One region of the Streptomyces sp. NPDC096323 genome, then DNA from elsewhere that is predicted to be linked to it. Evidence: riboswitches for the same ligand, from Rfam matches in the RefSeq annotation. Region 1 holds a riboswitch; each other region holds the start of a gene.
What was found. Region 1 has a riboswitch for cyclic di-AMP ahead of ABTX18_RS15865 (C40 family peptidase). Riboswitches for the same ligand answer to the same signal wherever they lie in the genome.
Positions count from the first base shown of each region.

Region 2: another riboswitch for cyclic di-AMP. It lies ahead of ABTX18_RS30320 (M23 family metallopeptidase); the one in region 1 lies ahead of ABTX18_RS15865 (C40 family peptidase).
Region 3: another riboswitch for cyclic di-AMP. It lies ahead of ABTX18_RS31030 (C40 family peptidase); the one in region 1 lies ahead of ABTX18_RS15865 (C40 family peptidase).

Region 1 is NZ_JBEOSI010000005.1:231,273-239,212, reverse strand. Features, by position in the region: gene ABTX18_RS15890 (LuxR C-terminal-related transcriptional regulator) at 1-210, shown strand, start outside; gene ABTX18_RS15885 (GNAT family N-acetyltransferase) at 231-1,004, opposite strand; gene ABTX18_RS15880 (C40 family peptidase) at 1,046-2,101, opposite strand; gene ABTX18_RS15875 (hypothetical protein) at 2,458-2,811, shown strand; gene ABTX18_RS15870 (hypothetical protein) at 2,855-3,448, opposite strand; gene ABTX18_RS15865 (C40 family peptidase) at 3,633-4,811, opposite strand; cyclic di-AMP (ydaO/yuaA leader) riboswitch at 4,810-4,976, opposite strand; gene pcrA (DNA helicase PcrA) at 5,235-7,673, shown strand; gene ABTX18_RS15855 (peptidoglycan DD-metalloendopeptidase family protein) at 7,755-7,940, opposite strand, start outside.
Region 2 is NZ_JBEOSI010000012.1:145,798-153,737, reverse strand. Features, by position in the region: gene ABTX18_RS30330 (M16 family metallopeptidase) at 1-166, shown strand, start outside; gene ABTX18_RS30325 (M16 family metallopeptidase) at 193-1,575, shown strand; cyclic di-AMP (ydaO/yuaA leader) riboswitch at 1,804-1,971, shown strand; gene ABTX18_RS30320 (M23 family metallopeptidase) at 1,985-2,821, shown strand; gene ABTX18_RS30315 (GntR family transcriptional regulator) at 3,075-3,767, shown strand; gene ABTX18_RS30310 (HPr family phosphocarrier protein) at 3,949-4,230, opposite strand; gene ABTX18_RS30305 (bifunctional acetate--CoA ligase family protein/GNAT family N-acetyltransferase) at 4,403-7,291, shown strand; gene ABTX18_RS30300 (DUF5998 family protein) at 7,365-7,940, shown strand, end outside.
Region 3 is NZ_JBEOSI010000013.1:53,788-61,727, forward strand. Features, by position in the region: gene ABTX18_RS31020 (ATP-dependent Clp protease proteolytic subunit) at 1-454, shown strand, start outside; gene ABTX18_RS31025 (hypothetical protein) at 462-770, shown strand; cyclic di-AMP (ydaO/yuaA leader) riboswitch at 1,127-1,297, shown strand; gene ABTX18_RS31030 (C40 family peptidase) at 1,301-1,774, shown strand; gene ABTX18_RS31035 (LysE family translocator) at 1,808-2,455, opposite strand; gene ABTX18_RS31040 (LysR family transcriptional regulator) at 2,529-3,446, shown strand; gene ABTX18_RS31045 (ATP-binding protein) at 3,486-3,929, opposite strand; gene ABTX18_RS31050 (helix-turn-helix domain-containing protein) at 4,138-4,995, shown strand; gene ABTX18_RS31055 (DUF397 domain-containing protein) at 5,020-5,226, shown strand; gene ABTX18_RS31060 (8-amino-7-oxononanoate synthase) at 5,276-6,418, opposite strand; gene bioB (biotin synthase BioB) at 6,562-7,764, shown strand; gene ABTX18_RS31070 (adenosylmethionine--8-amino-7-oxononanoate transaminase) at 7,757-7,940, shown strand, end outside.

The DNA of each region.
Region 1 (7,940 bases):
CCGGTCGACGAGGACCTCGACCGGCTGACGCAGCGCGAGCGCGAGGTGCTGCGGCTGATCGCCCGCGGTTACGCGTACAAGGAGATCGCCAAGCAGCTGTTCATCTCCGTGAAGACGGTCGAGTCCCACGTCTCGGCGGTGCTGCGCAAGCTCCAGCTCTCCAACCGGCACGAGCTGACGCGATGGGCGACCGCGCGCCGGCTGGTCTGAGGTCGCTTCCGGCTTCCGGGTCAGGCGCCTTCGCGTTCCGGGTCGAGCGAGATGTTCAGCTTCTCGCCGATCCGGCGGTAGCCGATCCCGGCGTAGATCCGCTCCACGTCGGCGTCGCCCGGCTCCAGCCACACCACCCGGCAGCCCCGCGCGAACGCCCTCTCCGTCAGATGGACGGAGAGCGCGGCCCCGATGCCGCGGCGGCGGAAGTCCGCCGCCACCGCGAGTCCCGCGAGCTCGCTGAGACCGTCGACCGGGACCGAGCAGCCGCCCGCGCCCGCCGGGGTGCCGTCGACGGTCGCGAGGGCGGCGACCCCGCCGTCCCTCGCGGCGGTGCGCAGCCACTGCGCCATGCCCGCCTCGGGCTCGCCCGTCCCGCCGTAGCCCAGGTGCTGGACGAGCGCGGCGGCGTCGAACTCCGCGTCCGTGGCGGGCTCCGCCATCACCAGGCCGTCCACCGGCTTCGGCGGCAGCAGTCCGCCCGGGGAGCAGGCCAGCAGCGGGGCGCGGTTCTCCTCGGTGAACCCGGCGGCCAGCAGCGCCGGTTCGACCGCGGGCGCCCAGGTGGGCAGGTACTCCAGGCGCGGCATCCGGTCCAGCTCGCGGAACGCCGCGATCAGCGCGTCGACTTCGGCGGGCGTCGGCTCGGCGCCCTGGTCGGGGATCGCGTAGTTGGCGAACTTCAGCGACCAGCCGGGGTTGTAGCGGATCGCGAAGGGGCCCACCCGGACATGGTCCGGGGAGCGGAGGGTGAGCGTACGGGTGTGGGTCTGGACGTCGACGTCCATGGGCATGGGTGAGTGTCCTTCGGGCAGTTGGCTCGGAAGGCGGGAGCCTATGCCACCCGGGTCGCCCCCGCGAAAGGCATTTGGTCGATCGGGGCGATGCGGACCGGGGCTCCGGGGCGCGGGGCGTGGATCATCTGGCCGTTGCCGATGTAGAGGCCGACATGGCTGATGCCCGAGTAGAAGAACACCAGGTCCCCCGGGGCGAGTTCGGACTGCGCTACGCGGGTGCCCGCGTTGATCTGCGTGTACGTGGTCCGGGGGAGCGAGACGCCCGCAGAGCGCCAGGCGGCCTGCGTCAGGCCGGAGCAGTCGAACGAGGAGGGGCCGGTGGCGCCCCAGACATACGGCTTGCCCAGGGCGGTGTACGCGAAGGCGACCGCCTCGGCGGCACGGGAGTTGGGCGCCTGCTCCGAGCCGCGCGGGGCGCTGCGGTCGGCGTGGACGCCGCCGCGGCCGTCGGACGAGCCGTCCGAGGCGTCGTAGGAGGCGCGGTCCGCGGGGGAGAGGCGGGCGAGCAGTTGCCGGGCCTCGGCGAGCTTGGTGCGGACCGTGGCCTTGTGCTTCTTCAGGGCCGCCTGGCGGCTCGCGAGCTCGGTCAGCTGACCGGCGGCCTCGGTGCGGACCTGGGCCACTTCCGCGACCTGGCGCTGCACGGTGCGGACCTCGGTGGCGCGGTGCTGCCCGGCCCGTTCCACGTACGAGGCGCGCTCGAGGTACTGGTCGGGGTCGGAGGAGAGCACCAGCTGCACGGCGGGGTCGAGGCCGCCGGAGCGGTACTGCGCGGCGGCGTACGAACCGAGCGCGTCGCGTGCGGCGTTGAGGCGCGCGGTCCGGCGGGCCGCCTCGTCGCGCAGGGCGTCCACGGACTTCTCGGCGGCGGTGGCCTTCACCTTGGCCCCGTTGTACTGCTCGGTGGCGACCTCCGCCTCCCGGTACAGCCGGTCCACCTCGGCCTTCACCTGGGCGGGGGTCGGCGCCGGATCGGCGTGCGCGGATCCCGGCAACGCGGCAGCGGTGGCGGCCCCGGCGAAGGCCAGCGTCGCTGCGGTGCGGGCAGCGGAGCCGGTGTACCGGCGCTGCTTGGGTTTCCGGTGCGCTGCCACGAGGGCGGGCGTCCTTCCTCTCGACAGCCCGCCGGGGACTACCGACGGGCCCGCCCGGCCCGGAGGCGGGCCGCCAACAGGGGGAGCGGCCCGGCGCCGGAACCTCGGCGGGGTGACCGGGGAACGCCGCCCGGGAACGGATCGGCCTGTGCCGGTCACCTGGATAGGGACGCTAAACCCGGGACACGGGAAAGAGTTGTAGTGACGCTTATTGTGTGAATTTGGCGTTGCGTTGTCGCCTGGCGATCGGAAAAATTGCGCCAGAATCAGGCAATTGGTACATCTCACGGTCAAGTAGTCGCTCACTACCACCTGGCCGCGGAGTGCTGATATGGCCGCGGCTAGGCTGCGGAACCATGCGCGTACTCATCGATGTCTTCGTCGCCCTGCACATCATCGGCATCGCCTCCCTGCTGGGCGGTTTCCTCACCCAGATGAAGGCGATGGGGGCGGGCACGGCACGGTTCGTCCCGGCCATGCTGCACGGCGCGCTGACCATGCTCGTCACCGGAATCGCCCTGGTCGGCCTCGACCAGGCCGACGACCACCCCGTGAACAACGTCAAGATCGGCATCAAGCTGCTGATCCTCGTCGTGATCCTCGGGCTCGTCTACGTCAAGCGCGACGAGGAGAAGGTGGACAAGGGCCTCTTCGCGGCGGTCGGCGGACTGACGATCGTGAACATCTTCATCGCCACGCTCTGGACCTGAGGCGCAGGCCGGGCTCGGCTCCCGGGGCCGGAGGCCTACGGCGCTACTCCCGCCCGCCGGGCGCCCCGTCGCCGAGGCCGTAGCGGGCCTCCGCCGCGGTCAGCCGCGCGCGTCCCGTCTCCGCGGCCGACGCGCGCAGCCCGTGGACGTGCAGCGTCTGCTCCTCGGGACTCCACGCCATGATCCGCTCGACGTCCCGATCCTGGATCACGTCCTCCTCGGCGGCCGTCGCGCCGTCCCCCGTGTCCAGTGCCCGGGCGAGCGCCCGCGCCGACTCGGAGGGGCCGGCCGCGCCGTCCGGGCCCTGGTCGATGAGCATCGCCACCCCGGCGAACAAGGCCCTGAGCGCGAGCACCGCCGCCGCCGTGAGGCCGTCCGGGCGGAGCTCCGGGGCGAGTTCGGGAAGCACGCTCAGCCGGCGGTGCATGGCGGCGGCCACGTCCTCGTCCGGCGGCGTGATCTCCCACAGAAGCTCCAGGGCGGCCACACAGGTGTCCTGGTCCGCCGGGCGGCTCTCGTCGGCGAGGTACCGCAGGAGCACCCCCGCGGTGCGCTCGGCGCAGGCCGCCGAGAACAGCCTGGCCTGGCCGAAGGTGCCGAGGGTGGCCAGGTCCCGGACGCTCTCCAAGATCTTCACGGTCGTTCACTCCTGCAGGGTGCTCGTCCTGTGTGCGCTGCCCGTCCGGTGCCGGGCACCTTCCGCACGGTACCCGGCACGCGAACCCCGCAGGGCAGGCTCCGGCGCCCCTGCCGCCGGCCGTTTGGTACCCGGCACGCGAACCCCGCAGGGCAGGCTCCGGCGCCCCTGCCGCGGGCCGTTTCTAGGCGGGACGCACGCTCCCGTAGATCGGCATGTAGTAGATCGACTCCTCGCGCACGTTCGCCCCCGGCTTCGGCGCGTGGATCATCATGCCGTCGCCCTTGTAGATGCCGACGTGGCTGATGTCGTCGTAGAAGAAGACCAGGTCCCCCGGCTGCAGATCCGCCGTGGCGATCCGGGTGCCCACGTTCACCTGGTCCCAGGTGGTCCGCGGAATGTCGACGCCGGCCGCCTTCCAGGCCGCCTGGGTGAGCCCCGAGCAGTCGTACGAGGCCGGGCCGGTCGCCCCCCAGACGTACGGCTTGCCGAGCTGCGCCTCGGCGAACGCCATGACCTTGTCCGCCTTGGTCGAGGCGTCGGCGTCCGCGCCCGTGCCCGAGTCCGTGCCTGTCCCGGTGTCCGTTCCCGTGCCGCTGCCGGCCTCCTCGGCGGCCGCCTCGGCCGCCGCGGCCTCGCGCTGGGCCTCGGCCTTCGCGGCGGCCTGCTTCTTCGCCAGTTCCGCCGCCTTGCGCTTGGCCTCCGCCTCCTTCTTGCGCTCCAGCTCGGCCAGCCGCGCCTTCTCCTCGGCGGTCAGCTTCGACAGCAGGCCGCGGGCCTCGGACAGCTTCGTCTGGACGTTCTGCTTGCTGGTGCGCAGCGTCGCCTGCGACTCGGTGAGCGTCTCCAGGCTCGCCACGGCCTCGGCCCGCTGCTTGGACGCCTTCGCCTGCTGCGTACGGAAGTCCGACACGGCGCGCTGCTGGCGCTCGGTCATCCGGTCCATGAGGTGCGTCTGGTCGAAGAACGACTGCGGGTCGTCGGCCAGGAAGAACGTGGCGGTCGGGGCGAGGGTGCCGCCGCGGTACTGGGCGGCGGCGAACGTGCCCAGCGTCCTGCGGGCCTCGTTCAGCTTCTCGGTGCGCTGGGCGACGTCGTCCAGCAGCGTGTCCACCTTGGATCGCTGCCCGGCCGTCGCCTCCTTCGCCTGGTTGTACTGCTGGGTCGCGGTGCCCGCCTGCCGGTAGAGGTCGTCGACCTTCTTCTGCACGTCCTCGATGCTGGGCTTGGGAGCCGGAGCGGCCAGTGCGCTCTGCGAGGACAGCAGGGTCACCGACGCCAGGGCGGCCGTCGTGAGCCCGACGGCGGGGCCGGAGCTGCGCAGGGGAGTGCGCGGTTTGCGATGCGATGCCAAGGCCGGCATCTCCTTCCGTGGACCGCCTACCGGGTTAGCTGTCGGGTTCGGGCGGAACGGAAGGCTGCCCTACGGTCCTGGTGGGGGTTGCGGACCGATTCACCCCGGTGATGCGTGTGGGTCCCCGGTTCCGGACTCCCCTGAAGGACAGCCCGGATTCGGCGTGGAAGCCCGCTCGGCGTGGATCGCCTCTGGGGGTACGGGCCGCCCGAACGAGCACGCTAGCCAACCCATGGTGCCGCTGTGAAGGTTGATGTTCGATATGCCCGATACATTTTCGTGACCTCGGCGGATCGGGGTGCCGCGGGCAGGCGGGGACCGGGATTCCCGGACGCGGTGCGGTCCGCCGATCGCTCTGTGTGCGCGGTGCTGGGTGCGTGCTTCGTCACTCTGCCCCGGAGTGTCAGTGGGGCGCCCTAGACTCGGGAGGCGATGAGCAGCCTCTTTGACGACAGTTTCCTGGCCGGCCTCCAGCACACGGAGGAAGGGCCCCCGCCGCCCCCCGAGGACTCCGCACCCGAAGCGGTGCCGGAGGACCTCTTCGCGGGCGTGTTCGACGGGCCCCCGCCGCCCCGCGACGCGTACTACCGTGACGGGGCCCACCGGCCCGTCATCGACGCGGCCGCGCTGCTCGACGGGCTGAACACCGAGCAGCGCGCGGCCGTCGTGCACGCCGGGTCCCCGCTGCTCATTGTCGCCGGCGCCGGTTCGGGCAAGACCCGCGTACTGACCCACCGCATCGCCCACCTGCTGGCCGAGCGCGGGGTGCACCCGGGCCAGATTCTGGCGATCACCTTCACCAACAAGGCCGCCGGCGAGATGAAGGAGCGCGTCGAGCAGCTCGTCGGGCCCCGGGCCAACGCCATGTGGGTCATGACCTTCCACAGCGCGTGCGTACGGATCCTGCGCCGTGAGTCGAAGCGGCTCGGCTTCACCTCCTCGTTCTCGATCTATGACGCCGCCGACTCCAAGCGGCTGATGGCCCTGGTCTGCCGCGATCTCGATCTCGACCCGAAGCGTTTCCCGCCGAAGTCGTTCACGGCGAAGGTCTCGAACCTGAAGAACGAACTGATCGACGAGGAGACCTTCGCCGGCCAGGCGACGGACGGCTTCGAGAAGACCCTCGCCCAGGCCTACGCGCTGTACCAGTCCCGGCTGCGCGAGGCCAACGCCCTGGACTTCGACGACATCATCATGACGACGGTCCACCTGCTCCAGGCGTTCCCCGACGTCGCGGAGCACTACCGCCGCCGCTTCCGTCATGTCCTCGTCGACGAGTACCAGGACACCAACCACGCCCAGTACACGCTCGTACGGGAACTGGTCGGCCCGGCCGGTCCCGAGAACGCCCCCGCCGAACTGTGCGTCGTGGGTGACGCGGACCAGTCGATCTACGCCTTCCGCGGCGCGACCATCCGCAACATCCTCCAGTTCGAGGAGGACTACCCCGACGCCACGACGATCATGCTGGAGCAGAACTACCGCTCCACGCAGACGATCCTGTCCGCGGCCAACGCGGTGATCGAGCGCAACGAGAGCCGCCGCCCGAAGAACCTCTGGACCAACGCCGGCAGCGGCGCCCGGATCACGGGCTACGTCGCGGACACCGAGCACGACGAGGCGCAGTTCGTCGCCGACGAGATCGACCGGCTCACGGACGCCGGGGACGCGAAGGCGGGCGACGTCGCCGTCTTCTACCGCACGAACGCCCAGTCCCGTGTCTTCGAGGAGATCTTCATCCGCGTCGGTCTGCCCTACAAGGTGGTCGGCGGCGTGCGCTTCTACGAGCGCAAGGAGGTCAGGGACGTCCTGGCCTACCTCCGGGTCCTCTCCAACCCCGAGGACACCGTCCCGCTCCGGCGCATCCTGAACGTGCCCAAGCGCGGCATCGGCGACCGCGCCGAGGCGATGATCGACGCGCTGTCGATGCGCGAGAAGATCTCCTTCCCGCAGGCGCTGCGCCGCGTCGACGAGGCGTACGGCATGGCGGCCCGCTCGGCCAACGCCGTCAAGCGGTTCAACACGCTGATGGAGGAGCTTCGCACGATCGTGGAGTCCGGCGCCGGACCGGCGGTCGTCGTGGAGGCCGTCATGGAGCGGACCGGCTATCTCGCCGAACTCCAGGCGTCCACCGACCCGCAGGACGAGACCCGCATCGAGAACCTCCAGGAACTCGCCTCCGTCGCCCTCGAGTTCGAGCAGGAGCGGGCGGAGGACGAAGGCGCGGGCACCCTCGCCGAATTCCTGGAGAAGGTCGCGCTCGTCGCCGACGCCGACCAGATCCCCGACGAGGACGAGGACGGCTCCGGCGTCGTCACGCTGATGACGCTGCACACCGCGAAGGGCCTCGAGTTCCCGGTGGTCTTCCTGACCGGCATGGAGGACGGCGTCTTCCCGCACATGCGGGCGCTGGGCCAGGTCAAGGAGCTGGAGGAGGAGCGCCGGCTGGCGTACGTCGGCATCACGCGTGCCCGCGAGCGGCTCTATCTCACCCGGGCGGCGATGCGCAGCGCGTGGGGCCAGCCCGCGTACAACCCGCCGTCGCGGTTCCTGGAGGAGATCCCGGACCAGCACCTGGAGTGGAAGCGCAAGGGCCCGATGGCGGCCGCGGCGGGCCCGACATCGGGCATCACCTCGTCGCTCTCCGCGTCCCGCGCACGCTCCGGCCCCTCGGGCTTCGCGACGCGGCGGACCTCGGACAAGCCGACGATCACGCTGGTGGCCGGCGACCGGGTGACCCACGACCAGTTCGGTCTGGGCACGGTGACGGCGGTCGAGGGCATCGGGGACCAGGCGAAGGCCACGGTCGACTTCGGCGACGAGCGGCCGAAGAAGCTGCTGCTGCGATACGCGCCGGTCGAGAAGATCTGACGCGGGGGCGCGGGGGCACGCGAGCGCTGGGGCGCGGGCCGGCCGGGGTGTTCCGCCCCGGCCGTCGTGAGCGCGCGCCGGTCAGTTCGGGTTGACGTTGTGGCTGCGCAGCCACGGCAGCGGGTCGATGGCCGCGCCGCCGCCGGGCCGCACCTCGAAGTGCAGGTGCGGGCCGGTCGAGTTGCCGGAGTCGCCGGAGTGCGCGATGACGTCACCGGCCTTGACCCAGCCCGAGCGGATCCGGGTGCTGCTGAGGTGGCAGTACCA
Region 2 (7,940 bases), on a different contig from region 1:
CCGGGTGCTCGACGTGACCGCGGAGGAGGTCAAGGCGGCCGCCAGGGCCCAGCTGCGGCCCGACAACCGGGCCGTGCTGGTCTACGAGCCGCTCGCGCCCGCCGAGGCCGCCGAAGAGGCGGACGCCGCCACCGACACCGACGCGCACGAAGGAGCGGACAAGTGACCGACGCTGCCGCGACTGGAGTTCCGATGGAGTACCACCCGCAGCCCGCCCCCGGCGTGGCCAGGCCATGGGCCTTCCCCGCGCCCGAGCGCGGCTCCCTGCCCAACGGCCTCACGGTGCTGCGCTGCCACCGCCCCGGCCAGCAGGTCGTCGCCGTCGAGATCTTCCTCGACGCCCCTCTGGACGCCGAGCCCGAGGGCCTGGACGGGGTCGCCACGATCATGTCCCGAGCGCTGTCCGAGGGCACCGACAAGCAGAGCGCCGAGGAGTTCGCCGCCGAGCTGGAACGCTGCGGTGCCACCCTGCACGCCCACGCCGACCACCCTGGCGTCCGGGTCTCCCTGGAGGTTCCGGCCTCGCGGCTGGCCAAGGCGCTCGGCCTGGTCGCCGAGGCGCTGCGGGCTCCCGCCTTCACCGACAGCGAGATCGAGCGGCTGGTGGGCAACCGGCTGGACGAGATCCCGCACGAGCAGGCCAACCCGGCCCGCCGTGCCGCCAAGCAGCTCTCCAAGGAACTCTTCCCGGCTACGGCCCGTATGTCGCGCCCCCGCCAGGGCACCGAGGAGACCGTGGCCCGGATCGACTCCGCGGCCGTGCGCGCCTTCTACGACGCGCACGTCCGTCCGTCGACCGCGACCGCCGTGGTCGTCGGGGACCTCACGGGCATCGACCTGGACGCGCTGCTCGCCGACACCCTCGGGGACTGGTCGGGCAACACCGCCGAGCCCTGGCCCGTCCCGCCGATCACCGCCGACGACACGGGCCGCGTGGTGATCGTGGACCGCCCCGGCGCTGTGCAGACGCAGCTGCTGATCGGCCGGATCGGCGCGGACCGGCACGACAGCGTCTGGCCGGCCCAGGTGCTCGGCACGTACTGCCTGGGCGGCACGCTCACCTCCCGGCTCGACCGGGTGCTGCGCGAGGAGAAGGGCTACACCTACGGCGTACGGGCCTTCGCCCAGGTCCTGCGCTCCTCGGCCCCGGGCTCCGCGTCCGGGGCGACGGGTGCCGCGATGCTCGCCATCAGCGGTTCCGTGGACACGGAGTCCACCGGCCCGGCCCTGGAGGACCTGTGGAAGGTCCTGCGGACCCTGGCCGCCGAAGGGCTGACGGACGCCGAACGCGAGACGGCCGTGCAGAACCTCGTCGGCGTCGCCCCGCTGAAGTTCGAGACGGCTGCCTCCGTCGCGGGCACCCTCGCCGACCAGGTCGAGCAGCACCTCCCGGACGACTACCAGGCACAGCTGTACGCGCGCCTCGCGGAGACCGGCACGGTCGAGGCGACCGCGGCCGTGGTCAACGCCTTCCCGGGCGACCGGCTGGTCACGGTCCTGGTCGGCGACGCCTCGCAGATCGCGGAGCCCGTCAGGGCCCTCGGCATCGGTGAGGTGTCGGTCGTTACCGGCTGACGGCTGAACTGACGGCCGCGGCCACTTCCCCTGATACCGGGGCAAAAGGAAGACCCCGACGGAGCGGACTCCGTCGGGGTCTTCCCTTTTGCCCGCTTTGCGGGAGAGGTTGCCTGTCTGCCCTGTGGGATACACGACAAAACGGCCTGTCCGTTTGGTGCGGGCAAGCGCCCCCGCCTAGCGTCGGCTCCGCTGTCCGTCACTCGTATGCCGCATCCGCGACGTACCGGGCAGTCATCGCCGAGTCCCCGTCAGGCGCGAGCCCGGGGAGCCGGGGACCCACGCAGTCCCTGGGGTGAATCGGATGCCCGCGCCTCGTACGAGGCGGGTGGATCCGTAGGAGACCTTCCTGCTCCGAACCCGTCAGCTAACCCGGTAGGCGAGAAGGAAGGAAAGGACCAGCCACTTCATGGCGTTCACCCGTGCCTCCGGGAAGCACCGTGCCCCGGGCCGTCTGACGCGCAGCGGCGCGAAGGCCATCGGCATCGCGACCCTGGCCACCACCGGCGTCATCGGCGGACTTGCCTCGCCGGCCCTCGCCGCGGACACCGAGACCCCCGCCGCCGGCGAGACCGGCCTCACCCAGGTCATCGCCATCGAGAACGTGCTCGCCGACCGGATCGAGGCGCAGGCGGACGCGCAGCAGCACCAGGCCGACGTCGCCGAGAAGAAGGCCGAGGCCGAGGCCAAGAAGGCGAAGGCCGCCGCGAAGGCGAAGGCCGACGCCAAAGCCAAGGCCGCCGCGAAGGCCGCCGCGAGGGCGAAGGCCGTCGCCCGCGCCGAGGAGGCCCGTGAGCGCGCCGCCCGCGCCGCGCGCTCCGCCGAACGCGCCCGGCTCGGCGCCTTCCAGCTTCCCGTCGCCGGTTCGTACGTGACCACCGGCTACAAGTCCAGCGGCTCGCTCTGGTCCTCCGGAAGCCACTCCGGCATCGACTTCCACGCCGCGTCCGGGAGCTCCGTCGTCGCCGTCGGCTCGGGCACGGTCGTCGAGGCCGGCTGGGGCGGGGCATACGGCAACAACATCGTGCTGCGGATGACGGACGGCACGTACACCCAGTACGGCCACCTCTCGTCGATCGGCGTGTCCGTCGGCCAGAGCGTCGGCGCCGGACAGCAGATCGGCCTCTCCGGCTCCACCGGCAACTCGACCGGCCCGCACCTCCACTTCGAGGCCCGCACCACACCCTCGTACGGCTCCGACATGGACCCGGTCGCCTACCTGCGCGCCCACGGCGTCTTCGTCTGACCCTCCTGACCCACCCGGAACAGCCGATCCCCGGACAGCCGTTCCGAAGACTCGAAGACCCCGGCATCACGCCGGGGTCTTCGCCGTCTCCGCGTACCGGAGGGCTGCACGCACCGGTGTGCCCGGGTGGCCGGAGACCAAAAGATATTCATGAATTTCCACCCGCCGTCGGAAATGCGACCGCATTGCAATAGAGTCGCAGGGCAGGCGTCGATCGGCCGCGTTTCGCGGGGATTAAGGCGGAGGTTCGGACATGCGCATTCCGGCGCATTCGGTATGCACGGCAATCCGTGAGGACATCGTCCAGGGTGTCTACGAACGCGGCAGCCGACTCACCGAGGAGGTGCTCGCACGCCGGTACGGGGTCTCCCGCGTCCCGGTACGGGAGGCGCTGCGCACCCTGGAATCCGAGGGATTCGTGGTCACCCGCAGGCACGCCGGAGCCTGCGTCGCCGAGCCCACCGAGCAGGAGGCCGCCGACCTCCTGGAGGTCCGGACGCTGCTGGAGCCGCTCGGCGCGGCCCGCGCCGCCCACCGCCGCACGGACGCGCACCTCAAGGTGTTGCGCGGCCTGGTGAGGCTCGGTCAGGAGCGCGCCCGCCGGGGCGAGGGCGAGGACCTGCGCTCCCTGGGTGGCTGGTTCCACGAAACCCTCGCGCAGGCCTCCGGCAGTCCCGGTCTGATCGCGCTGCTCACCCAGCTCCGGCACAAGACCGCCTGGATGTACACGATCGAGCAGCCGGCCCGTCCGGCCGATTCCTGGGCCGAGCATGGAGCGATCGTGGACGCCGTGGCGCGCGGCGACGCGGAGAGGGCGAGGGCGCTGACCGCCCAGCACGCCGAGCGGGCCACCGCCGCGTACCGGCTGCGCCGCCCCGGCCGGCCGGACGCCGCCCGGGTGAGGACTTCGCAACATGTCGTAAACACCCCGAGCGGCCGGCATTAACAATTGCGCCGTATACAAAGAATAGGCATTCCGCAGGGCTTTCTTTTCGCTGCCCGAATTCATTGATGGCGGAGCCGTGCGGTGACGCGAGCGCATGTGTCCGTACGAAAAAGCCGCGGCTCCCCGTCAAGGGTGCCGCGGCTCTCGCGCGGGAATTCCCGCAGTGCGTGACCCGACGGGATCAGACGGTCTCCGGAAGCTCGTCGAGCCCCTCGGCGACCAGCTTGGACAGGCGGTCCAGGGCGGCTTCGGCGTTGTCCGCGTCGGAGGCGAGCACGATCTCCTCGCCGCCCTGCGCGCCGAGACCGAGCACGGCGAGCATGGAGGCCGCGTTCACCGGGTTGCCGTCGGCCTTGGCGATGGTGACGGGGACGCCGGAAGCCGTGGCGGCACGGACGAAGATGGAAGCGGGGCGGGCGTGCAGGCCCTCGGCCCAACCGACGTTGACGCGGCGCTCAGCCATGGTTCTGCCCTTCACGAATCAATGGTTGTCTAGACCAGTCTCTCATGCAGTGCGCGATGCTCCGGCCGACCCGCCGCCCCCTTCCCACCACGCCGCACCGTCGCCCGGCAACCCTCACACTGCCCCCGCCCCGGCACCCACGCGACCGCTGGCGGAGCCGTACGCTTTGGCCATGCAGCCCTCTCCGGAGCAGAGTCCGCATCACGCCTACCCCGATCACTGGGAGGCGGACGTGGTGCTCCGCGACGGCGGCACCGCGCGCATCAGGCCCATCACCACGGACGATGCCGAACGGCTGGTCAGCTTCTACGAGCAGGTCTCCGACGAGTCGAAGTACTACCGCTTCTTCGCCCCCTACCCCCGGCTCTCCGCCAAGGACGTCCACCGCTTCACCCATCACGACTACGTCGACCGGGTGGGGCTGGCCGTCACGGTGGGCGGCGAGTTCATCGCCACCGTCCGCTACGACCGGATCAACGCGCAGGGCAGGCCCGCCACGGCCCCGGCCGACGAGGCCGAGGTCGCCTTCCTCGTCCAGGACGCGCACCAGGGCCGGGGCGTGGCCTCGACCCTGCTCGAGCACATCGCGGCCGTCGCCCGCGAGCGCGGCATCCGCCGCTTCGCGGCCGAGGTGCTGCCCGCCAACAACAAGATGATCAAGGTGTTCCGGGACGCCGGTTACACCCAGCAGCGCAGCTTCGAGGACGGCGCCGTCCACCTCACCCTGGACCTCGAACCGACCGCCGAGTCGCTGGCCGTCCAGCGCGCCCGGGAACAGCGCGCCGAGGCCCGCTCCGTGCAGCGGCTGCTCGCCCCGGGCTCCGTCGCCGTCATCGGCGCGGGCCGCACCCCCGGCGGCGTCGGCCGCACCGTCCTGCGCAACCTCCTGGGCGCCGGCTTCACCGGCCGCGCCTATGCCGTGAACCGCGCCTTCGCCGCCGACCAGGCCACGATCGACGGCGTGCCCGCCCATCGCTCCCTCGGCGAGATCGGTGAATCCGTCGACCTCGCCGTCGTCGCCGTCCCGGCGGAGCGGGTGCCCGAGGCCGTCGCGGACTGCGGAGAACACGGCGTCCAGGGACTCGTCGTCCTGTCCGCCGGGTACGCCGAGTGGGGCGCCGAGGGCCGCGAGCGCCAGCGCGAACTGGTGCGCCAGGCGCGCGCGTACGGCATGCGGATCATCGGCCCGAACGCCTTCGGCATCATCAACAACTCCGAGGCGGTCCGGCTCAACGCCTCCCTCGCGCCCGAGCGGCCCGCCCCCGGGCGCATCGGCCTGTTCACCCAGTCCGGCGCGATCGGCATCGCCCTGCTCTCCGGGCTCTACCGGCGAGGCGCGGGGCTCTCCACCTTCATCTCGGCCGGCAACCGCGCCGACATCTCCGGCAACGACTTCCTGCAGTACTGGTTCGAGGACCCGGACACCGACGTCGCCCTGCTGTACCTGGAGTCGCTCGGCAACCCCCGCAAGTTCACCCGGCTCGCCCGGCGGACCGCGGCCGTGAAGCCGGTGGTCGTGGTGAAGGGTGCCCGGCACAGCGGCTCCACACCCCCCGGTCACGCGGTCCCCGTCAGCCGGATCCCCGACGCGACGGTGTCCGCGCTGATGCGGCAGGCGGGCGTGATCCGCGTCGACACGGTGACGGAGATGGTCGACGCGGGACTGCTCCTGGCCGACCAGCCGCTTCCCGCGGGCGGGCGCGTCGCGATCCTCGGCAACTCGGAGTCGCTCGGGCTGCTCACGTACGACGCCTGCCTGGCGGAGGGGCTGCGACCGCGCCCGCCCATCGACCTCACCACGGCCGCCACCCCTCAGGACTTCCGGGAAGCGCTGGCCGAGGCGCTGGCCGACGGCGGCTGCGACGCGGTCGTCGTGACGGCGATCCCGTGGGTGGGGGAGAACGGCGAGGCGGAGTCGGGGGACGGGGAGGTCCTGGCCACGGCCCTGCACGCGGCGGCCGCGTCCGGCCCCGCCAAGCCGGTGGCCGTGGTCCATGTGGAGATGGGCGGCCTCGCGGAGGCGCTGGCCGCCGCGACCAGCACGGTGGCGCAACAGCGTCCGGCGCCGCCGCCGCCCGCCCTCGCGGTACCGGCACCCCCCGCCACCACTGCCCGTACTGCCGCCGCCACCGAGGCAGCCCCCGAGAACGCTGCCGGAGATGCCCCCGTAGCACCCCGCCCCCTCGGCCGGATCCCCGCCTACCCCGCCGCCGAACGCGCCGTCCGGGCGCTCGCGGAGGCCGTGCGGTACGCCCAGTGGCGACGCGAGACCGCCGTACCGGGGAAGGTGCCCGAGTTCCTCGACGACACCATCGACGAGCCGGCCGCGGCCGCCCTCATCGAGACCCTGCTCGGCCCGGACCCCGATCCGCGCGGCCGGCCACTGGAACACGACGAGGCGCGCGAGCTCCTGGCCCGCTACGGCATCACGGTCCGCCCGACCCTGCCGGCCCCCGGTCCTGAGGAGGCCGTCGCCGCGGCGGCGCGGCTCGGCTACCCGGTGGCGCTGAAGACCACCGCGCCCCATCTGCGTCACCGGGCCGACCTCGGCGGAGTCCGCCTGGACCTCGACGGCGAGGCCGCGCTGCGGCGGGCGTACGGCGAGCTGACCGGCCTGCTCGGCCAGCCCGCCGAGCTCCGGCCCGTCGTGCAGTCGATGGCCCCGCGCGGCGTCGACACCGTCGTACGGGCCACCATCGACCCGGCGGCCGGCGCCGTCCTCTCCTTCGGCCTGGCCGGCGCACCCTCCGAGCTCCTCGGCGACACCGCGCACCGCCTGGTCCCCGCCACCGACCGTGACGCCGCCGAACTGATCCGGTCCATCAAGGCGGCCCCGGTCCTCTTCGGCTGGCGCGGAGCGGCGCCCGTGGACACCGCCGCGCTGGAGGAGCTGCTGCTGCGGGTCTCCCGGCTGGTCGACGACCACCCCGAGGTGGTCTCGCTCTCCTTGGAGCCGGTGGTGGTCGCGACCCACGGGCTGACCGTCCTCGGCGCGAGCGTCCGGCTCTCGCCGCCCCCGGCCCGTACCGACCTCGGCCCCCGCCGTCTGTCCAACTACTGACCCGCCCCGGGCCCGCCCGGCGGGGGCGGCAGGACGTCCCCGGCAGTCATCCGCCCCCCGTAGGATGGTGCGTATGGCAAAGACCGGTACGACGACCAAGGGGCTGCGCGCGGCGATCGAGCGCAGCGGCTACTACCCGGCCCTCGTGGCCGAGGCGGTGGAGGCCGCCGTGGGCGGTGAGCCGGTCGCTTCGTACCTGGTGCACCAGGAGACGACCTTCGACTCCAACGAGGTGCGCAGGCACGTCACGGTGCTGGTGCTCACGGACACCCGCTTCATCGTCAGCCACACCGACGAGCAGAACGCGGACACCAGCTCCCCGACGCCGTACGCGACCACCTCCACGGAATCCGTGAAGCTCGACCGGATCTCCTCGGTCGTGGTCAGCCGCGTCGTGGCCAACCCGGAGAAGTACGTCCCCGGCACGCTGCCCCGCGAGGTCGTCCTGACCATCGGCTGGGGCGCGGTCTCCCGGATCGACCTGGAGCCCGCCGCCTGCGGCGACCCCAACTGCGAGGCCGACCACGGCTACACCGGCAGCTCCACCGCCGACGACCTGAGCCTGCGGGTCAGCGAGGCCGGCGACGGCCCCGACACCGTGCGCCAGACGCTCGCGTTCGCCCAGGCCCTCTCCGAGGCCACGGCCGCG
Region 3 (7,940 bases), on a different contig from region 1:
GCCCGACCGGCCGATCCAGCTCTACATCAACTCCCCGGGTGGGTCGTTCGGGGCCATGACGGCCATCTACGACACGATGGCGTACCTCACCTGCGAGGTGGAGACCTTCTGCCTCGGCCAGGCAGGCGCCGGCGCGGCCGTGCTCCTGGCAGCCGGCGCGCCCGGCCGACGGCACGCCCTGCCGGGCGCCCGCGTAGTCGTGCAGCAGCCCGAACTCGCCGAGCCCGTACAGGGGCAGCCGTCCGACCTGGAGATCGAGGCCCGGGAACTGGACCGGATGCGCGAGACGCTGACCGGCATGCTGGTCCGTCACACCGGCCGCACCGCCGCGCAGATCACCGCGGACACCGAGCGCGATCTCATCCTCGACGCCGAGGACGCCAAGGACTACGGGTTGATCGACCACATCGTGCAGAACCGCGGACTGTCCGTCCCGCCGCACCCGGCGCGGTGAATCCGCGATGGAGCCACCGGAGTTCGCGCCACTGCCCGCCCTGACCCGCGCGGAGGGCGAGTTCATCGACCGCTATCTGCAAGTCCTCGACCAGGTGGGCCGGATCAATCCGGCCCACGGATGCGACACGTACAGCGCCCTGCGCGCCGCCCAGGCGCTGGCCTCGCACGCGGCCGCCCTGCGGGACGCGCTCGCACTGATGCACGAGCGGGGCGAATCCCGGATCCACGCGGCCACATTGACCAGGGCGCTGCGTGTTCTCGACGGCGAGCGGCGCTCGCGGCGGGTCGCCCTGCCGCCCGACCCGCCGAGTTGACCGGTCTGTCGGCGGCACGCCCGACGTTGATCAGCCCGTCGGCCGACACGCCCGACGCGGCGACCGAATTCTCTCCCTCGTTCGGCGTAGGCGCTACTTCGCACGAGGGACAGCTCGATTTGCGCTTTCGAGCCGGACCGTGGGTGAGATCTGCCGTTACGTCGCTGGTACGGCATCGGTCGACGCATGGCGACAGCGCCCCGGAGGGCATCTCGCCACCCGAACAGGTCATTCGTGACGAGGGTCACATATCGCCGTTTCACCTCGGAAATCCGGCACGCGGTGAGTCAAGATCCCTGGGACGACAAGCCCCCGCCACCGCGGCGGGGCGGTCCGGGCGGACGCCGAGTCCTGCCGCCGTCCGGATGCCTGGTCGACAGGAGTGGATCGGCAGGAGTGGAGGACCCAGCACAACGGGCCGACCGGATTTCCGGCCGACCCTCGGGGTGAAGCCGCGTATGCGGCCGGGCCACTTCGCCGGCCCGAACCCGACAGGTCATCCTTCACAGGCGGCTGACGAAGGGTTGCGCATGACTGCGCAGGTTCATGTCCCGTCTCTGCTTGCCCGGGCCACTACGGCCTCGGCCATGACTCTCGCCGCCGTCGGCGGCACGCTGTTCGTTCCCGGCGCCGCGACCGACGCCCAGGCCGCGACGCATTCGATGAAGGCGCTCAACATCGCCGCGTCGAAGAAGGGGGCGCCCTACCGGTGGGGCGCCACCGGACCGAGCCGCTTCGACTGTTCCGGGCTGACGCTGTACTCGTTCAAGAAGGCGGGCAAGAAACTCCCGCGCACGGCCCAGCAGCAGTACAACAAGACCCGCCACATCTCGCCCTCCCAACGACAGCGCGGCGATCTGGTCTTCTTCCGTTCCGGCCGCAGCATCTACCACGTGGGCATCTACGCGGGCAGCGGCAAGATCTGGCACTCGCCCAAGACCGGGGCCGTGGTCCGCCTGGAGAAGATCTGGACGAGGAGCGTCTCCTACGGACGGGTCCGTTGAAGCCACTCCCCCGTACCCGAGCGCGCGCCCGCGTCAGTGCAGCAGCGGGCCCGTCACCAGGACGAGTCCCAGTGCGGTGAGTGCCGCGCCGCTGCCGCCCTCGATCGCCCGGGCGGTACGCGGCCGGCGCAGCCACCGGCCGAGGCGGTCCACCAGGAGCGCCACGGCCGGGAACCAGATCAGCGCCATCAGCACGACGATCGCGGCGAGGAGCAGCGTCCTGGGCAGGGGGGCGGCCCCGGCCGGGACGAACTGCGGCAGCAGGCTGAGGAAGAGTACGGGCGCCTTGGGGTTCAGCGCGTTGGTCAGGAACCCCTGGCGCAGTGCGCGCCCGGTTCCCCTCGCGGCCCGCTCATCGTGCCCGTTGTCCTGCCCGGCCTCCGCCCCCTGCGCGCCGCGCCGCCGGGCCGCGTACAGGGCGCTGAGGCCCAGGTAGAGCACGTACGCACCGCCCAGGACCTGGACGGTGCGGAACAGCGCGGGCACCGCCACGAGCACGGCGGCCAGGCCCGCCACGGCGAGCGCGGTGTGGACGAGAAGACCCCCGGCGACCCCGAGGGCCGTCGCCACCCCCGCCGCGCGCGAGGCGAGGGCGTTGCGTACGACGACGGTGAAGTCCGCGCCCGGCAGGGCGACCATGGCAGCGGCGACTCCGACGAAGGCGGTCAGTTGGGTGTCCATGGGCTCCACTCTGGACCTGGAGAGCCTTTAGCATGTACTTGCAATCTCTAGGGCCTGCCAAAAGGAACGCTTAATGTACGACCCCACACGGCTGGCGGCGCTGGTGGCGGTCGCCGAGGCCGGTTCGATCACCAGGGCCGCCGTCCGCCTGGGCTACACCGCCCCGGCGCTCTCCCAGCAGCTCGCCAAACTGGAGCGGGAGGCGGGGGCGCCGCTGCTGGTACGGCATCACCGGGGCGCCCGGTTGACAGCGGCGGGCGAACTTCTCGCGGGGCGCGCACGGCGGGTCCTCGACGAGATGGAGCAGGCCCGCCACGAACTGGCGGGCCTGGCCGGACTCTCCGGCGGACGCCTGAGGGTCGGCACCTTCACCACCGCAGGCATCCATCTGCTGCCCCCGGTGTTGAGCGCGTTCCGCCGGGCGCACCCGGACGTCGAACTGGTCGTCACCGACTACGAGCCGCCGGGCGGGGTGGCCGCGGTCGCGGCCGGCGAGGTGGATCTGGCCCTGAGCCACGCCTATGAGCCCGCCCCCGCGTCGCCGCCGCCCCCGGGTGTCGTCTCCGAGCCGCTTTTGGTCGAGGAACTCGTGCTGATCACGGCCGCCGGGCAGGTTCTGGCCGACGGCAGCGGGCGGCTCCCGGTGACGGAGCTCGCGGGCCGGCCCCTGATCAGCAGCGCGCCCACGCATCCGCCGCGTCGCGGGGTGGAGAGCGCACTCGCCGAGGCGGGGGCGCTGCCCGCGGTGGTCTGCGAGTCCCCCGGCTATGCGCTGGTGTGCGCTCTGGTGAGTGCGGGCATCGGAATGGCGGTGGTTCCCGAGATGGTGGCCGCGATGTCGCCGACGCCGCTGTCCGTCCGCCGGCTGGATCCGGCCTCGTTCCGCCGGACGATCTCGGTGGTGCACCGCGGAGACCGTACGAGCGCCGCGGCGGCGACCTTGCGGGCTCTGCTGCGCAGCGGATTCGGGCGGGCCGCGGCGTCACAGTGACGGCGAGTGCGGCGCTCGCCGGGCAGGGGCGGAGGCGCGTCAGTGCTCGACGGGTACGGATACGGGCACGTGCCAGGGCAGCGCGATCCAGACGGTCTTTCCGCCGTCCGGGGTGGGGGTGACGGTCAGCCGGCCCCCGTACTCCTTGGCCAGCGAGCGGATGATCACCATGCCGCGGCCGTTGTCCTGCTGCACGGCCGCCGGGAGCCGCTGGGGCCGACGGGGGTGACTGTCCGTCACTCCGAGGCGCAGTTGCTCCTCACGCTCCAGGCGGAGATCCACGGTGAAGGTGGGCGACTGTCCGAAGGTGTGCTGGACCGCGTTGGTCGCGAGCTCCGAGACGATGAGCCGGACGGTCTCGCCCGTGTCCGTACCCGCGGGCAGTCCCCATTCGGCCAGTACCTGTGCCACATACCTCCGGGCCGCGGAGACCGAGACCGGCTCGCTCGGCAGAGTGACGCTTGCTTCTTGATGGTCTGCCATGGCGAGCCGTCCCTTTCCCACCCGGAAGCGACCCCGCGATCGATGGTCCGGGTTGTGCTTCGCGCCAGATTGCCACTGATGCTGCCTTCTGTAACGACGATCCACCAAGATATGCATATATCTGTCGCTCAAAGCGGTGAACTCTGCCCCGGATGCCCCGTAAGGGCGGCACACTGTCCGCTCGGCGGGAGTGGGAGGGAGGCGCCCCATGCGGCACGGCCCCGCGGTGCGACGCCGCAAGCTCGGGGAGGAGCTGCGGAGTCTGCGTCACGCGTCGGGACTCACGAGCCGGGACGCGGCTCGTCTGCTCGGCTGGCACCAGTCGAAGGTCAGCCGGATCGAGACCGGCGTGAGCGGAGTCCGGCCCCGCGATGTGGCCCGGCTGCTCGACGTGTACGGCACGGACGACCCGACGCTGCGCGAGGTCCTGGAGGCGCTCGCGGGTTCGGCGGGCGGTGGGGGCGCGGGGTGGTGGCACGCGTACCGCGGTCTCATCCCGCCGCAGTACCGCGACTTCATCAGCCTGGAGTCACAGGCGCGCACCGCCCGCACCCTGGAGACGTCGGTGGTGCCGGGTCTCCTGCAGACCGCCGACTACGCCCGCGCGGTGACCCGGGCCTCACTCGACGGACTGCCCGTCGGACAGCTGGACTCGCTGGTGGAAGTGCGGCTGGCGCGGCAGGGAGTCCTGCGGAGCGACCCTCCGCTGAGGCTGAGCGCGGTGGTGGACGAGGCGGTACTGCGACGCGGGGTCGGCGGCCGCCGGGTGATGCGGGAGCAGTTGCGGCACCTCAGCCGGGTGGCCCAACTCCCGCACGTGTGCTTCCAATTGCTGCCCTTCTCGGTGGGCGGCTATGTGGGCCTCACCGGACCTTTCGTTATCTTTTCCTTTCCGAACACCTCTGATCTGGATGTGGTCGTTCTCGACCATTTGACGAGTAGCCTCTACCTGGAGCGGAAAGAAGACCTTGAGGCGTACAGCTCGGCCTTCCGCACCTTGCAGGCACACGCGCTGTCGCCGGAGCACTCGTTGGACCTGATCGCCGCAATGAGCGACGGTCGGTGACCCTGACTGCCCGAGGGGGGCGTCATGCCGGATGGCCTCGCACAGCACGCGTTACGTTGGCGGCGCAGCAGCCGCAGCACGGGAATGAACAACTGCGTGGAGACCGCGCGCTTCGGCGGCCGGAGACTGGCCGTGCGTGACTCCAAGGACGTATCCAGGCCGCCTCTGCAGTTCTCCGGCGCGGCCTGGACGTCCTTCGTCACCGCCCTGAACGGCGGTTCGGTCCGCTGAGCCGACGGCCCGGCGTTCCGGCGTTCCGGCATGGCGGTTCCCCGGCGGGTCAGCCGGCCGGCGCGGTCCGCCGTACGATCCCCACCGCGTGCGCGATCTGCTCGTCCGTCAGGTCGGCGCGCGCCGTCAGCCGCAACCGGGAGATGCCGTCCGGTACGGACGGTGGCCGGAAACATCCGACCGCCATGCCGGCCGCACGGCAGTCGGCCGCCCAGCGCACGGCGGCCTCGGCCGAGGGCGCGCGCACCGAGACCACCGCCGCGTCGGGACGGACCGCGGTCAAACCGGCCGCGGTCAGCTGCCCGTACAGCGCGGTCGCGACCGTACGGGCCCTGGCGGCGCGTGCCGGTTCACGCCGCAGGAGCCGCAGGCTGCCCAGGGCGGCGCCCACGGCGGCCGGGGCGAGCCCGGTGTCGAAGATGAACGTCCGGGCGGTGTTGACCAGGTGGTCGATGACCCTGGCCGGACCGAGGACCGCCCCGCCCTGGCTGCCCAGGGACTTGGAAAGGGTGAGTGTGGCGACGACGCCTTCGGCGCCGGCCAGGCCGGCCGCGGCGAGCGCGCCCCGGCCGCCGTCCCCGAGCACTCCGAGGCCGTGCGCGTCGTCGACGAGCAGGGCGGCGTCCTCCGCGCGGCAGGCGTCGGCCAGTTCGGCCAGAGGCGCGGCGTCGCCGTCGACCGAGAAGACCGAATCGGTGACCGCCAGCGACCGGCCCCGGTGCGCGCTCAGGGTCTTGCGCACCGCCTCCGGATCGGCGTGCGGCACGACCGCGGTCTCGGCCCGCGACAGCCGGCAGCCGTCGACGATCGAGGCGTGATTGCCCGCGTCCGACACGATCAGCGCGCCCCGGCCGGTCAGGGCGGTGAGCGCCGCGAGATTGGCGGCGTAGCCGGAGGAAAGCACCAGGGCCGCCTCGAAACCGCAGAAATCGGCCAGTTCTCGTTCGAGCTCGGCGTGCAGCGCGGTGGACCCCGTGACCAGCCGGGAGCCGGTGGCGCCGCCGCCCCAGCGGCGCGCCGCTTCGGCCGCCGCGGCGGTCACCTCCGGGTGCCGGGTCAGGCCGAGGTAGTCGTTGCTCGCGAGGTCCAGCAGTTCCGGTTCGGCGGGCCGCGGCCGGAGCGTCCGGACGAGTCCGGCGTCCGCGCGGCGGCGCGCCTCCTCGTCGATCCAATCGAACGGGGCGAAGGACATGGGCGGGTCCCTTTTGTAGGCAGCTCACAGACCCTAACCGGGGGCGCGGCCGGGCAGGGTGTGGCCATGCACACACCCTCTGCGGGCTCTGTTGTCCGGTTCCTCCTTGGCTCGGAGCGGTGCCGTGCGTCAGGATCATCGCCATGGACCTCCTGAACACGCTGGTGGACAAGGGGCTGCGGCGCGAGCTGCCGACCCGTGAAGAAGCGCTCGCCGTACTGGCGACCCCCGACGACGAACTGCTCGACGTGGTGGCCGCGGCCGGAAAGGTGCGCCGTCAGTGGTTCGGACGGCGGGTGAAACTGAACTATCTGGTCAACCTGAAGTCCGGGCTCTGCCCCGAGGACTGCTCGTACTGCTCCCAGCGGCTGGGATCCAAGGCCGAGATCCTGAAGTACACGTGGCTGAAGCCCGACGAGGCGTCGAAGGCGGCGGCCGCCGGAGTGGCCGGGGGCGCCAAGCGCGTCTGTCTGGTCGCCAGCGGCCGGGGCCCGACCGACCGGGACGTCGACCGGGTGTCGCAGACCATCGAGGCGATCAAGGAACAGAACGAGGGCGTCGAGGTGTGCGCCTGCCTCGGTCTGCTCTCCGAAGGCCAGGCCGACCGGCTGCGGTCGGCGGGCGCCGACGCGTACAACCACAACCTCAACACGTCCGAGGGGACGTACGGGGACATCACGACCACCCACACCTACGCCGACCGGGTGGAGACGGTGCACCAGGCGCAGGCTGCCGGGCTCTCCGCCTGTTCGGGGCTGATCGCCGGGATGGGCGAGAGCGACTCGGACCTGGTCGACGTGGTCTTCGCCCTGCGCGAGCTCGACCCGGACTCGGTGCCCGTCAACTTCCTGATTCCCTTCGAGGGCACGCCGCTGGCCAAGGAGTGGAATCTGACGCCGCAGCGCTGTCTGCGCATTCTGGCGATGGTCCGGTTCGTCTGCCCGGACGTGGAGGTACGGCTGGCGGGCGGGCGCGAGGTGCATCTGCGTACGATGCAGCCGCTGGCCCTGCATCTCGTCAACTCGATCTTCCTGGGCGACTATCTGACCAGTGAGGGCCAGGCGGGACAGGCCGACCTCGACATGATCGCGGACGCCGGCTTCGAGGTGGAGGGCGCGGGCACGACGACGCTGCCCGGCCACCGGGTGGACGCGGGCGCCGGCTGCGGATCGCATGCGGGCGGGTGCGCGCCCTGCGGCGACGGCCCGGAAGCGGAGACCGCTCCGGCGGAGGCCGCTTCGACGAAGGCCGCCTCCACGGAAACGGCTGCAGCCCAGGCCGCGCGTACGGACCTGGTGACGGTCCGGCGTCGCGGCGCGGGTACGGATCTCGCCCCCAATGCCTGAGCCGCTCACCCCCGCCGGGCTGCGGGCCCTGGACCGGGCCCATGTCTGGCATCCGTACGGTCCCATGCCGGGCCGGCAGGAGCCGCTGGTCGTGGAGTCCGCGTCCGGCGTACGGCTCCGGCTGGCCGAACCCGCACAGGGGCAGCACGAGTTGGTCGACGGGATGTCGTCCTGGT